2 regions of the Methylophaga sp. UBA3613 genome follow, and region 2 is predicted to be linked to the other one. Evidence: predicted binding sites of a transcription regulator. Region 2 holds the regulator's gene; the other holds the start of a gene.

Region 1 (7,469 bases), on a different contig from region 2:
GGCATGGGATATCCAGTCGTGGTTCACGGTAACCGCATCAGTATTCAGGGTGGCGGAAAATTAACCGCAACCAGTATTGATGTGCCCGGCGATATTTCCTCGGCCACGTTCTTTATGGTGGGAGCCGCTATTGCACCGGGTTCGGATATTACTCTGCAACATGTAGGTATTAACCCTACGCGGACGGGTGTCATCAATATTTTGAAGCAAATGGGTGCGGATATAAGCTTGAGCAACGAAGCGGTAACCGGTGGTGAACCGGTGGCAGATATCCGGGTTCGCTATGCACCGTTGAGCGGAATTGAAATTCCTCAGGATCAGGTGCCATTGGCGATTGATGAATTTCCGGCAATATTTATTGCCGCAGCCTGTGCAGAAGGCCGCACAGTATTGACGGGTGCTGAAGAATTACGGGTTAAAGAGAGTGATCGAATTCAGGTCATGGCTGATGGATTACAGGCACTAGGCATAGACGCTCAGCCAACGCCTGATGGCATGATTATAGAAGGTGGCATTATTGGCAGTGGCGAAGTGGATGGACATGGTGATCACCGTATTGCGATGTCATTTGCTATGGCGGCATTACAGGCTGGCGGCGCCATACAGATTAATGACTGTGCCAATGTGGCCACCTCATTTCCAAATTTTGTCGAATTAGCGACTCACTGTGGTTTGCAGATTGATGCCTTCGATGTCTGATATACCTGTATTAACAATTGATGGTCCAAGCGGCTCCGGAAAGGGCACTTTGGCCCAGCGTATGGCAGAAAAGCTGGGTTGGCACTACCTGGATAGTGGGGCAATTTACCGTGTCCTGGCTCAAGCGGCAATAAAGCATCAAATTGATTTAACTGATGAAGCAGCGCTGGCATCCATAGCGGGTCAGCTGGATGTGCAATTTGTGTTAAAGGATGGACAGTTGCAGGTTGTTCTCGAAGGCGAAGATGTTTCGTTACTGATTCGTTCTGAACAGGCCGGCAATGCCGCATCAAAAGTTGCCGCATTTCCGGCAGTTCGCTCAGCTTTATTACAAAGACAGCGTGATTTTTGCCAACCGCCAGGTTTAGTCACAGATGGCCGCGATATGGGTACGGTGGTGTTTCCAGATGCGCCATACAAAGTCTTTCTCACAGCCAGTGCCAAGGTTCGGGCGGAGAGACGATATAAGCAGTTGAAAGAGAAAGGAATTGATAGTAACCTTTCCGATCTCGTAGCCGAAATATCAGAACGTGATGAACGGGATACGCAACGTGAAGTAGCGCCACTACGGCCTGCCGATGATGCCGTTATTCTCGATTCAACACAACTCGGTATCGAAGCTGTTTTAGAAAAAGTCAGTGCATTAATCGGCTGATTTATTAGGGTACTTGTCTGGGTGTTCCAGGCAGGTTTTTTGTTAATTTCCTGCAATCGCAGGACTAACGGGCGATTCTGTTATCTGAACAGGATCAAGGATATTTATAATGAGCGAAAGCTTTGCTGATCTCTTTGAAGAGAGTCTAAACGCAACCCCAATGCAACCAGGCAAAATTGTTACCGGTACGGTAGTCAATGTTGGTCCTGATGTTGTTATGGTTAACGCAGGTCTGAAATCTGAAGGCGCTATCCCAGTTGCCGAGTTCATGAACGAAAAAGGTGAAATCACCGTTTCTGTTGGTGATTTGGTCGATGTTTCTCTGGAAACACTGGAAGATGGATTTGGTGCAACACAATTATCACGTGAAAAAGCCAAAGCCGCTGAAGCATGGATTAGATTGGAACATGCATTTGAAGCCAATGAAACTGTTATCGGTATTATTTCCGGTAAGGTTAAAGGTGGTTTCACTGTAGATCTGGAAAACATCCGAGCGTTTCTGCCGGGTTCACTTGTTGATGTACGTCCTATCCGTGATACTTCACACCTCGAAGGCAAAGAGCTTGAGTTCAAACTGATTAAGCTGGATCGCCCACGTAACAATATCGTTGTTTCTCGTCGTGCCATTATGGAAGCTGAGAACAGCGTTGAACGCGAAGCCCTTCTGGAAACATTGGAAGAAGGCAAAGTTGTTAAAGGTATCGTTAAGAACCTGACTGATTACGGCGCGTTTGTTGACTTGGGTGGTATTGACGGTCTGTTGCATATCACTGATATGGCATGGAAACGTGTTAAACATCCTTCAGAAGTTGTCGCTATCGGTGACGAAATCGATGTACAGGTTCTGAAATTTGATAAAGAACGTGAACGTGTATCGCTAGGCCTGAAACAGTTGGGCGACGATCCATGGAAAGATATCGCACGTCGTTATCCAAACAGCACCCGCATCCAGGGTAAAGTCACTAACATTGCTGACTACGGTTGCTTTGTTGAAATCGAAGATGGCGTTGAAGGTTTGGTTCACATGTCTGAAATGGACTGGACCAACAAAAACGTTCACCCTTCTAAACTGGTTACTTTGGGTGATGAAGTTGAAGTTATGGTTCTGGATATTGACGCTGAACGACGTCGTATCTCACTGGGTATCAAACAGTGCCAGACTAACCCTTGGGAAGAGTTCTCAATGACTCATAACAAAGGTGATAAAGTCAGCGGCGCTATCAAATCAATCACTGATTTCGGTATCTTCATTGGTCTGGATGGTGGCATTGACGGCCTGATCCACTTGTCAGACATCTCTTGGGAAGAAGAAAACGAAGAATTAATTCGTGACTTCAAAAAAGGCGATGAAGTGGAAGCGGTTGTATTGGCGATTGACCCTGAACGTGAACGGATTTCACTGGGTATCAAACAATTGCAGGACGATCCGTTCTCAGCTTATCTGTCTGAACACCCACGTGGCACCGTTGTGACTGGTAAAGTCATTGCAGTTGATGCTAAAGGTGCAACGATTGAATTGGCTGAAGGTGTTGAAGGTTACGTTCGCGTAGCTGATATCGCACGTGAGCGTATCGAAGATGCCAGCAAAGTGCTGAATATCGGTGATGAAGTTGAAGCTAAATTTACAGGAATGTCTCGCAAGGATCGCACGCTGACTCTGTCAATCAAAGCTAAGGATGATCAGGAAGAATCTGAAGCAGTGAAAGAGTACAGTAATGTTAGTTCCGGCAATACCACTTTAGGTGATTTGCTGAAAGAACAGATGAATCAGAAAGACAGCTAATCTGATCATTGGGTGAGCATCCGGTCAGGCCGGATGCTCATTTTCTTGTTATACAGCTGCCTTTTTATTTAAGGCATAACCCAAAAGTCTACTGCCGGGAATCTAGGAAATTATGACCAAGTCTGATTTGATAGAAATACTATCCGAAAAACAATCTCTATTGAATTACCGAGACGTTGAACTAGCGGTGAAGTTAATTCTTGAACAGATGAGCGATTGTCTGTCACGTGGTGATCGTATTGAGATCAGAGGGTTTGGCAGTTTCACCTTGCATCATCGTCCACCAAGAGTAGGACGTAATCCAAAAAGCGGTGAATCCGTTAAACTTGATGAAAAATATGTACCACACTTTAAACCCGGAAAAGAATTACGCGATCGCGTTAATAATGCCGCTGGTTTTTAACAAAAATGAAAATTAGTCAGGAAGCCGTTACTGACGCTCTTGTAATTAAAAGTTATGGCGACGGCTTTCTACTGATTCAAGCTCCAAATCAAATTCCACAACAAATAACACATGACTGTGTTTTATCTCCTGAAGGTGTATTCGATGCACTGGATCTCCAAACTCTCGCTGAACAGTCTAGCGATTCTCAAATTGAGATAATAAAATCCTTCAATGCTGACGTTGTCATTATGGTGAATAACGAAGGTATTACTCCCAATATATTACAAATTACTGGCAACCTGGCACAGTATGGGATCTCACTGGAAACCATGTCACTTGGCGCTGCTTGCCGTACCTATAACTTGCTGTTGAATGAAGGCAGAAAACCAATAGTATTGATTTACTTTTACAATTAATGCGGATGACGACTAATGCACCGCAATTGAACAAGTAAATAACCATATTAAACATATGGATTAAATCATTGTTTTTACGTTACTTATTAGCTTCTGCTGAAATAGCTTTTTTGCTAATACTTGACCCCGTCAGATGAAGTCAGGAAAATTCTCCTATTTGGATAACTTCAAGCCAGTGAAAGTAGAAGCAAAACCAGCAAAATTGATCTGGATCACGGATTTGAAATCATCAACCTAGTTGTTTTGCGGTAAAATTCATTAGCTGGAACGTTAGGCAGAATGAAATGGGGTTCTGTTTTCTTAATAAAGAAACAGTGAAAGAGTTTTCATGAAAGAGAAGGTGTGATCGCTATGCAGGCGAAACAACAGTACAACTTTGAAGTGGTCAAATGGTTCGCCTATATGGCGTGTGTCTATTTGGTTGCTGGAACAGGTATGGGTGTATTTATTGCATCGCAGTTAGCCTGGCCAGATTTGAATTTTGATAATCCGTATATCAGTTTTGGTCGACTACGCCCATTACATACCAATACGGTTATCTTTGCGTTTGGTGGTTCGACTTTGATGGCGACAGCATTTTATGTTGTTCAACGCACCTCTGGCGTCAGACTGTGGAGTGATAAATTGGCATGGTTCACCTTCTGGGGCTGGAACCTGATTATTCTCGGAGCCATCATTACTCTGCCTTTAGGTCTGACTCAATCAAAAGAATATGCTGAACTGGAATGGCCGCTGGATATTTTAATTGCGGTGGTTTGGATTGCCTACATGTTCAATTTCATCATGACCTTATCGATCCGAAAGGTTTCGCATATCTATGTTGCCAACTGGTTCTTCCTGGCAATGATGATCATGATTACCTACCTCCATGTAGTCAATAGTCTGTCTATTCCCGTCAGTATGTGGAAATCCTATTCCATTTTCTCCGGGGTTCAGGATGCGATGATTCAATGGTGGTGGGGTCATAACGCTGTTGGTTTCTTCCTGACTGCTGGTTTCCTAGGCATCATGTATTACTTCGTACCTAAACAGGCAAACCGTCCGGTTTACTCGTACCGCCTGTCAGTTATCCACTTCTGGGCGCTGGTATTCGGTTATGTCTGGTTGGGGGCTCACCATCTTCAATATACCGCTCTGCCAGATTGGACCGGTTCACTGGGTGCAGCCATTTCCCTTGCGATGATTATTCCTTCATGGGGTGGTGCGTTAAACGGTATGTTTACCCTGAGCGGTGCGTGGGACAAATTACGTACAGACTATATTTTACGTTTCCTGATTGTCTCTTTGGCGTTCTATGCGATGTCAACTTTCGAAGGTCCGGTTATGGCTTCGAAAACCGTAAATGCGTTGTCACATTACACTGACTGGACTATCGGTCACGTTCATTCAGGCGCACTTGGTTGGGTTGCAATGGTTTCTGTGGGTGCCTTGTACCATATGGTCGAACGTATGTGGGGTACAACCATGTATTCAGTCAAACTGGTCAATCTGCATTTCTGGATGGCGACTATTGGTACCGCAATTTACATCACTGCAATGTGGGTGTCCGGTATCATGCAAGGCCTGATGTGGCGTGCATACGATGAATATGGCAATTTGGCCTACACCTTTGTTGAGTCTGTAGCACAAATGCATCCTTATTACGCGATGCGTGCAATTGGTGGACTGATTTTCTTCCTGGGTGCGGTCATCATGCTGTTTAACGTAACAGTGACTATTCGCCGCGCGATTGCAAAACCGTCCGCCGAAATGGCAACTGCAGCGAATATTTGAGGGTATCAGCATGGCTAAAAAATCTAATAAACGCATTAGCTTTCAAGAGTGGGTTGAACAAAATGTGTGGGGGCTGGTGCTAGCGACGGCTTTGGTAGTGTCAGTCGGTGGTATTGTCGAGATCGTTCCATTGTTCTATTTGGATAATACTTTTGAGGATGATGTTTTTCCAGAATACGAAGAACTGCAGGGTGTACGTCCATACACTGCACTTGAGCTAGCTGGACGTGACATTTATCAGCGGGAAGGTTGCTATCTGTGTCATTCACAAATGGTACGTCCATTCCGTGATGAAAAAGATCGTTATGGTCATTATTCATTGGCTGTTGAGTCCAAATATGACCACCCATTTCAGTGGGGTTCCAAGCGTACCGGTCCTGATTTAGCGCGTGTTGGTGGTAAATACTCTGATGCATGGCATATTCAGCATTTGCGTGACCCGCGTTCTGTTGTACCTGAATCCGTTATGCCTAGATATCCTTGGCTGGACAAATCCACCATCGATGGTGAAGGCATGGTTAAGCGACTCAAAGCAATGAAAGTCCTGGGGGTTCCTTACAGTGATGAAGAAATTCTGGGAGCAGCAGAATTCGTAGAAGGCAAAACTGAAATGGATGCTCTGGTCGCTTATCTGCAAGTGCTTGGCACCATGATTCAATTTGAACCAGGAAGAGATTACCGTGAGTGATTTTCTGTCTTATTTTAAGACAAACTGGTCTGCAATGACCGTAAGCGATTGGGTGGGTACCATTCTGACGGTTGTTATTTTCTTACTGATGTTTGGTATGTATTTCTGGGTGTTACGCCCTAAAAACAAAGAAAAACTTGAATCGCATCGTGACTTGCCACTGAGAGATGACGATATAAATTCGGAGAAAAATGATGGCTGATAACAATAAAAACCCAAATGAATGTCCTGATACCGGACATGAATGGGATGGCATCAGAGAATTGACTAATCCACCGCCGCGTTGGTGGACAATAGCTTTATACCTGAGCGGTTTGTTAGTGCTGGTGTATTTTATTCTTTATCCTTCTCTGCCATTAGTGAATGGAAACACCGAAGGTATTCTGGGCTGGACGCAGATCAATGAATACAAGGATGACATGGCAAAAATTCAGGAAAAACGTGCACCTTTTGAAGATCGTATTGCTGCAATGTCAGCAGAAGAAATTCTCGAAGATGATGAGCTGTTACGCTATGCAGTAGGTTCAAGCAAAGTGCTTTATGGTGACAATTGTGCCGCTTGTCATGGTGTGGGTGGATATCCTCAACCTGGTTCGGGATATCCTATCCTGGCTGATGATGACTGGTTGTACGGTGGAACGGTAAACAAGATCATTGAAACCCTGGCCAAAGGTCGTCAAGGAATGATGCCAGCACATGCTGAGCTGTTAACCGAAGAAGAAGTGGATGGTCTGGTTGAATTCGTGTTGAGTAACTCGGCTGGTGAAGCCACCGAAGCGCAATGGAAACTTTACAACGAAAAAGGTTGTGTAGCATGCCATGGTGCAGATGCTAAAGGCATTCAGCAATTAGGCTCGGCTAACTTATCAGATAAAGTCTGGCGCTTTTCTGGGGAACCGGATGAAATTCGCCATACGATTCTTCACGGCGTAAATGCTGCGAATGATCCAAAGACTCGTATTGCAGTAATGCCAGCCTGGAATGAAAAGCTTGCCGTACGTTTGGAAGCAGAAGAATACGGTGATGATCCTGAAGAATATTATGAAGGTGATGAAACTCAACGGCTTTCA
Region 2 (7,469 bases):
TGATCGATTTGCTAGCCCATCTTTAAGGTTTTTTAATACACGGAAAATAGCCTCACAATCATGGCAGCCAACAGACGGAATATAAACAAAGCTCCACTTGCCCGAAAAAGCATCATTGGTAAATACGGAATGATCACTGGTATAAGCAAGAAACTGGGGTATTTCCAAGGTTGGCTCAAAGACTGTCAACATAGAACTGCTGCTATTTGATGACTCTGCTGGCGGCGGCTGCTGACTCAGTGTTAAAAAAAGCAATAGCAATAAAACAACCAAGCTAAGATATGTCAGCAAAAAACGCTTAGAATGAACATTTTTAAACATATTTTGCATTTTTAGCGCCTCACACGCTGAAAGCGTTTATCCAATAAAATAAGCGACTATGAAAGAAAAACTGCTTAAGTCTACCTTGGTTGTCAGTTTAATGACCTTTTTATCCCGCATTTTGGGATTTGTTCGAGATATTGTCATTGCCAGACTTCTTGGGGCAGGGATGGGCGCTGACGTATTTTTTGTTGCCTTTAAGATTCCAAATTTTCTCCGTCGCCTGTTTGCAGAAGGTGCTTTTTCACAAGCGTTTATCCCTGTTCTTGCTGAATATCGCGAACGCGGTGACAAGGATCTGAAACAGCTTATTGCCGCAACCAGTGGGACTCTTACAGGCGTACTATTTTTTATTACGCTGATAGGAGTAATCGCCGCCCCAATAATTATTCTGATTTTTGCTCCAGGATTTATTGATCAGCCTGAAAAATTACAACTGGCCAGAGAACTGTTAAGGATTACTTTTCCATACATACTGTTCGTTTCACTTACCGCATTGGCCAGCTCCATTTTAAACAGCTTTGGTAAGTTTGCCGTGCCGGCATTTACACCGGTTTTTCTCAACATTTCAATGATTAGCTGTGCGTTATGGCTGGCACCACATCTGGATGAACCGGTAAAAGCGCTTGCCTGGGGGGTGTTTATCGGCGGGGTAGTGCAGCTACTGTTTCAAATGCCATTTTTAATGAAAATTGGCAGTTTGCCAAAACCACATTGGGCCTGGAAAGATGAAGGTGTGCAAAAAATTCTGCGACTGATGATACCAGCCATGTTTGGTGTATCGGTTTCACAAATCAACTTATTGCTGGATACGTTACTGGCTTCTTTTCTCATCACCGGCAGCATTTCATGGCTGTATTATTCTGATCGACTGGTCGAATTTCCATTAGGCATTCTGGGGATTGCACTGGCCACTGTCATTTTACCCAATCTATCTAAGAAACACGCCACAGCCTCCATGCAGGAGTTCTCACACACCATTGACTGGGCGTTACGCTGGGTATTTTTAATCGGTACACCAGCCGCTATCGGCCTGATTATTCTTGCTGAACCGTTGTTGCTTACCTTGTTTCAATATGGCGAATTCACGCCAAATGATGCCCATCAGGCATCATTAAGCTTGATGGCATATGGTTTGGGCTTATTGCCATTTATTTTTATCAAGGTACTTGCACCGGGCTTTTATGCCCGTCAGGACACCAAAACCCCTGTCAAAATCGGCATTATTGCGATGATAAGCAATATGGGACTGAACATTGTGTTGATGATTTATCTGGCCCATGTGGGGCTGGCTTTAGCCACAGCTTTATCAGCGATGCTCAATGCTGGCTTACTGTATTACACACTTCGAAAAAAAGCGGTCTATCAACCTATCGCTGGCTGGGGCTTATTTTTTATCCGTATGCTGCTCGCCAATATCGTATTAATAGCGTTCTTGTTATGGGTAACGCCGATTAATGGCGATTGGATAAGCTGGAGTGGCTGGCATCGGTTTGGCATATTGATGGGGCTGATAACGACTTCTGCAATTGTTTATTTTGCTGTATTGACTCTATGTGGCGTCAGGCTGAAAACATTAGTCACACCACAAAGCCAGGAATAAAAAAAGCCCTCCATCAGGAGGGCTTTTTTAGGGCCTTAGAGAGGAATTTAGAAACGGCGGCCTATACCGATACCATAAACAAAGGGATCAATATCAGCATCAATTTTTGCGCTATTGGTGCCAAGTACATTTTTGAAACTGGCTGTCGTATCAATGTCCAGATATTTGACATCCATATTGATAAACCAATCCTGATTGATGGCAATATCTACCCCGGCTTGTGCAGCCCAACCCCAGGAGCTGTCCAGTTTGACCTTATCGCCTGGACTGCTAAGTAAAGAACTGCTCGGAACTTCTTCATCAAAGAAATAGGTGTAGTTCACCCCAGCCCCGATATAAGGACGAATATTTGAGCCTGGCAAAAAGTGATATTGCAGCGTCAATGTGGGTGGCAGTACTTTGGTATCAATAACATCACCGAGCACTCCCCAATTTTTCTCCCCGGTAACGGTATGTTCTGAATAGCCTAAAATCAGCTCTACACCCCAGTTGCGGTTGATCATATAGGTAATATCCAGTTCTGGAACCGTATCGCTATCGACTTTTACCCCTTTTAATCCAGTATCTGCACCATTGAGGCTGAGAGTGCCGCTGCTATCATTTGGATTCACATTGATAACCCGTCCCCGAATTAACCAGTCACCGGCCTCATAAGCCATCACAGTTGAAACAGGGCTGGCAAGACCAGCAGCAAGTAGGATTGAGGAAATCAGGGGAATTTTTTTCATGGCACGACTCCGAATAATGATCTGTTGTGGAACACAATTTCAGATCATACGGAGTATCTGGAGATCAACATTGATCCAGGTCAATAAAGTGTGGTTCAGGCTATCCGCAGCGTTGTTTTAATGCTGGCAGGTCTAAAATCGTTACTTCTTTGCCCTGAATCGACAATAACTGCTGATCCTGTAACTGGGTAAATAAACGACTGACCGTTTCAATCGCCAATCCCAGATGGTTGGCAATATCCCCTCGGGACATGGTCAATTGAAATGACATCGACGAGTAACCACGTTCACTGAAACGCTGTGATAGAGACAGTAAAAAACTAATCAGCTTTTCCTGGGCGGTTTTTTTGCCGAGAGACAATAATAAATTTTTATCCGATGACAATTCTTTGCTCAAACGGGTCATCAATTGATTTTGCAACTCCGGGATAGTCGCACTGAATTCCTGCAGGCGCTCATAAGGCAATTCGCAAACACTGCTGGCTTCAAGTGCCCGGGCTGTGGATAAATAACGTTGCTGGTAAATTGCATCCATACCAATAAATTCACCGGGGAAATAAAAGTTGGTGACCTGTTCGCGCCCATCCGTCGCAGAGATCGTGGTTTTGAACGAACCAGAACGAACAACAAAGATTGTTTTAAAAGTAGAGGAGGGTTCAAACAGAATCTGGTGGCGTTTATATCCAGCACTGCGTTTAATGATTTGATCGAGCTTGGTCAGGTCATCCCGATGCAGCCCCAAGGGCAGGCATAACCGATACAAAGCACATGATTGACAGGCGAGCTGATGATGATGTTCAACCTTAGCCAAGTCCTCAAATAATGGCGTAATCACCCGAGCTTGTGTCATTTTATTATCCGTAAAAAAGTCACAGGACATGATAACGCTTCAAACCCGCCACTGAAACAGTTATTATTTGTTTTTATTTCAGTTTTCAGGAAAGCAAATGACCGTTCGTAGCGCCACTGTTGCGCGTAACACGCTCGAAACTCAAATTGAAGTCTCCATCAATCTGGATGGAAGCGGAAAATTTCAATCCGAAACCGGCGTGCCATTCCTTGATCACATGATGGAACAGATTGCCCGTCACGGTTTATTCGACCTGCAAATCAACGCCAAAGGCGATCTGCACATTGATGCTCATCATACCGTTGAGGATGTTGGTATCACAATTGGTCAGGCATTAAAAAAAGCGCTGGGGGATAAAAAAGGTGTGGTCCGTTATGGTCATTCCTATGTCCCACTGGATGAAGCTTTGTCTCGTGTAGTATTGGATTTATCTGGCCGACCCGGCTTTGAATTCGATGTGACATTTACTCGAGACAAAATCGGTGAATTTGATGTTGATTTGTTTTATGAATTCTTTCAGGGTTTAGTCAATCATGCCGGTATTACATTGCATATTGATAATCTTAAAGGCCGAAATGCGCATCATATTGCTGAAACCATTTTTAAAGCGTTCGGTCGGGCCCTGCGAATGGCTGTCACATTAGATGAACGAGCCTTACAGCAATTGCCATCCACCAAGGGCGCATTATAATCGGTTAACGATTTTATAACTCTCACATTCTAGAGCAGGTCTTTGTTTTATGCGTTGCGTTGCAGTTATTGATTACGGCATGGGTAATTTACGCTCAGTCTCCAAAGCATTGGAAGCCGTAGCTGATAACCACACTAAAATTCTCGTTACCGCTGATCCGTCAGAGATTCGGGCAGCAGATCACATCGTATTCCCGGGTGTCGGCGCGATTCGTGACTGTATGGCGGAACTCAAAAAACTTGAACTCGACAGGCTCATCTGTGAAATGGCCAGCAAAAAACCTTTTCTGGGAATTTGTCTGGGTATGCAGGCTTTATTAACGCATAGTCAGGAAAACCAAGGCTCGGCTGGATTGGACATCATTGAAGGTGACGTTCTGTATTTTAAAGAAGCGGTTGAGCAGGGCCTGAAAGTACCACACATGGGCTGGAATGAAGTCGAACAAACCTGCGTCCACCCCTTATGGCAAGATATACCACAGAATAGTCGCTTTTATTTTGTTCATAGTTTTTATGTACAGCCCGCCGATGAAACCAAAATCTCTGGTCGTAGTCATTACGCTTTACCTTTTGCAGCAGCGTTGGCGCATGAAAACCTTTTTGCAGTACAGTTTCACCCCGAAAAAAGCCAGCATGCCGGCTTACAGTTATTGAAAAATTTTATTAATTGGGACGGTCAGTCCTGACATTTTGTTTGATGGAGAAAGCGTTATGTTATTAATCCCTGCCATTGATCTTAAAGAGGGTCACTGCGTTCGATTGCGTCAGGGACGCATGGAAGATAACACCGTATTTTCAGAAGATCCGCTGGCGGTTGCAACCAGATGGGTTGAAGCCGGTGCCAAACGTTTGCACATGGTGGATCTGGACGGTGCTTTTGCGGGTAATCCGGTTAACGCTGATGTTATTCATCGAATTTGCGCTGCATTTCCTGATCTTGATGTACAGGTTGGTGGTGGCATTCGTGATGAAGACACCATCCAAACCTACCTGGATGCTGGTGTTCGCTATGTCATTATTGGCACAAAAGCCATCAATGCTCCGCATTTCGTTGGCGATGTTTGTGCCGAGTTTCCGGGTCATATTATTGTTGGTCTCGACGCCAAAGACGGCAAGGTTGCAATCGATGGCTGGTCCAAGTTGTCCAATCACGATGTCATCGATATTGCCCAACAGTTTGAACAGGATGGTGTTGAGGCTATTATTTACACCGATATCAGCCGAGACGGCATGATGCAGGGTGTTAATCTTGAGTCCACTCGTGACCTTGCTCGCGCCATTAATATCCCGGTAATTGCTTCCGGCGGTGTCAGCAACTATGACGATATCAAGGCCCTTTGCCATTACGAATCAGAAGGTGTTATGGGGGCCATTATCGGCCGTGCAATCTATGAAGGCACCATCGATCTGGCGGAAGGTCAATCGCTGGCTGATCGTTTGAATCCACCGTTACAGTTCTGATATGGCACTGGCAAAACGCATAATTCCCTGTCTTGATGTTGATGCCGGTCGTGTCGTAAAAGGTGTGCAGTTTGTCGATATACGTGATGCCGGCGATCCAGTTGAAATTGCCAAACGTTATGATGAACAGGGCGCAGATGAACTGACTTTTCTGGATATCACTGCCACACATCACAACCGTGACACCATGGAAGATGTTGTCAAAGCTGTTGCCAGTCAGGTATTTATTCCACTGACGGTTGGTGGTGGCATTCGAACTGTAGCGGATATTCGTCGCATGCTGAATGCTGGCGCAGATAAAGTTGGTATTAACTCTGCAGCGGTTAAAAACCCGGATTTTGTTCGTGAAGCTGCCGAAAAATTTGGTTCGCAATGCATCGTGGTCGCTATTGATGCCAAACGTGTTTCTGCAGAGGGTCAGACACCAAGATGGGAAATTTTTACCCATGGTGGTCGCCAACCAACCGGCATTGATGCCGTAGAGTGGGCCAAAAAAATGGTTGAGCTTGGCGCTGGCGAAATTTTACTGACCAGTATGGATCGTGATGGCACCAAATCCGGTTTTGATTTAGAGCTAACCCGAGCTGTCAGTGATGCGGTTGTGGTACCGGTGATAGCCTCTGGTGGTGTGGGTAAATTGCAGGATCTGACTGATGGTATCAAATTAGGTCATGCCGATGCGGTACTGGCCGCCAGCATCTTTCATTTCGGTGAACATACTGTCGGCGAAGCCAAGCAGCAAATGGCAGAACAAGGCATTGAGGTACGTTTATGACGGCATGGCTGGAACAGGTCAATTGGGGAAACGATGGCTTGCTTCCCGTTATCACACAAGAGTTTTCAACTAAGCAAGTACTTACTTTAGCCTGGATGAACCGTGAGTCATTACAGCTAACGGCTGAAACTGGCCACGCTGTTTATTGGTCACGATCCCGGCAAAAACTGTGGCATAAAGGTGAACAATCCGGCCATCAGCAAATCATCAAATCTATACGTATTGACTGTGATCAGGATGCCATTTTGCTTGAAGTTGAACAGATAGGTGGCATCGCCTGTCATACTGGTCGGCATCATTGTTTTTTCACGGAACTGCAAAATGGTGAGTGGCAAACCACGGAGCCAGTGCTAAAAAACCCCGATGAGATATATAAATGAGTGATACCTTGCAAAAACTGATGTCGGTACTCAATGATCGTAAAAAAGCAGATGCCGATAGCTCATATGTTGCCAGCCTCTATGCCGCAGGCACGGATAAAATTCTGAAAAAACTGGGCGAAGAAGCCACCGAAACGGTTATCGCCGGAAAAGCTGGCGATAAAGATCAAATTATCTATGAAACAGCCGATCTTTGGTTTCATTCAATGGTATTACTGGCGCATAATAATATTGATGTTGATGACGTTCTACATGAGCTGGATCGTCGGTTTGGCTTATCAGGCCTCGAAGAAAAAGCCAGCAGGAGCAAAAAATGACTGATTGTATTTTCTGCAAAATTATTGCCGGTGAGATTCCATCCGCGAAAGTTTATGAAGATGAACTGATCTATGTGTTCAACGATATTAACCCCAAAGCTGCCGTGCACCTGTTAGTGATTCCAAAACAACATATTGCCAGGCTGGATCAGCTTGATGAGAGTCATCAGGAATTAATTGCACATATGTTTCTTAAACTTCCTGAACTAGCTCAGTCTCAAGGCCTAACGACGGGTTTTCGTACTATTATAAATACCGGACCCGGTGGTGGTCAGGAAGTCGATCATTTACATATTCATTTGTTAGGCGGCAAAAACCTGCCTGGCTTTCATTAGGAGTGCACC

The links. The regulator FNR, encoded in region 2, switches genes on or off when oxygen is low (the NO sensors DNR and NnrR bind a similar motif). The targets are predictions, from matches to a motif close to TTGATNTANATCAA.
Region 1: the regulator FNR is predicted to act here: its motif matches at 4,141-4,154, upstream of ccoN (cytochrome-c oxidase, cbb3-type subunit I).

The regions. Positions count from the first base shown of each region.
Region 1 is NZ_DFLS01000008.1:238,758-246,226, forward strand. It holds gene aroA (3-phosphoshikimate 1-carboxyvinyltransferase) at 1-699, shown strand, start outside; gene cmk ((d)CMP kinase) at 692-1,354, shown strand; gene rpsA (30S ribosomal protein S1) at 1,464-3,137, shown strand; gene B3S93_RS11025 (integration host factor subunit beta) at 3,250-3,540, shown strand; gene B3S93_RS11030 (MTH938/NDUFAF3 family protein) at 3,546-3,938, shown strand; gene ccoN (cytochrome-c oxidase, cbb3-type subunit I) at 4,290-5,711, shown strand; gene ccoO (cytochrome-c oxidase, cbb3-type subunit II) at 5,722-6,399, shown strand; gene B3S93_RS11045 (cbb3-type cytochrome c oxidase subunit 3) at 6,392-6,601, shown strand; gene ccoP (cytochrome-c oxidase, cbb3-type subunit III) at 6,594-7,469, shown strand, end outside.
Region 2 is NZ_DFLS01000007.1:182,467-189,935, reverse strand. It holds gene B3S93_RS09550 (hypothetical protein) at 1-192, opposite strand, end outside; gene murJ (murein biosynthesis integral membrane protein MurJ) at 380-1,924, shown strand; gene B3S93_RS09540 (OmpW/AlkL family protein) at 1,972-2,652, opposite strand; gene fnr (fumarate/nitrate reduction transcriptional regulator Fnr) at 2,753-3,502, opposite strand; gene hisB (imidazoleglycerol-phosphate dehydratase HisB) at 3,600-4,193, shown strand; gene hisH (imidazole glycerol phosphate synthase subunit HisH) at 4,243-4,878, shown strand; gene hisA (1-(5-phosphoribosyl)-5-[(5-phosphoribosylamino)methylideneamino]imidazole-4-carboxamide isomerase) at 4,904-5,653, shown strand; gene hisF (imidazole glycerol phosphate synthase subunit HisF) at 5,655-6,428, shown strand; gene hisI (phosphoribosyl-AMP cyclohydrolase) at 6,425-6,808, shown strand; gene B3S93_RS09505 (phosphoribosyl-ATP diphosphatase) at 6,805-7,125, shown strand; gene B3S93_RS09500 (histidine triad nucleotide-binding protein) at 7,122-7,460, shown strand.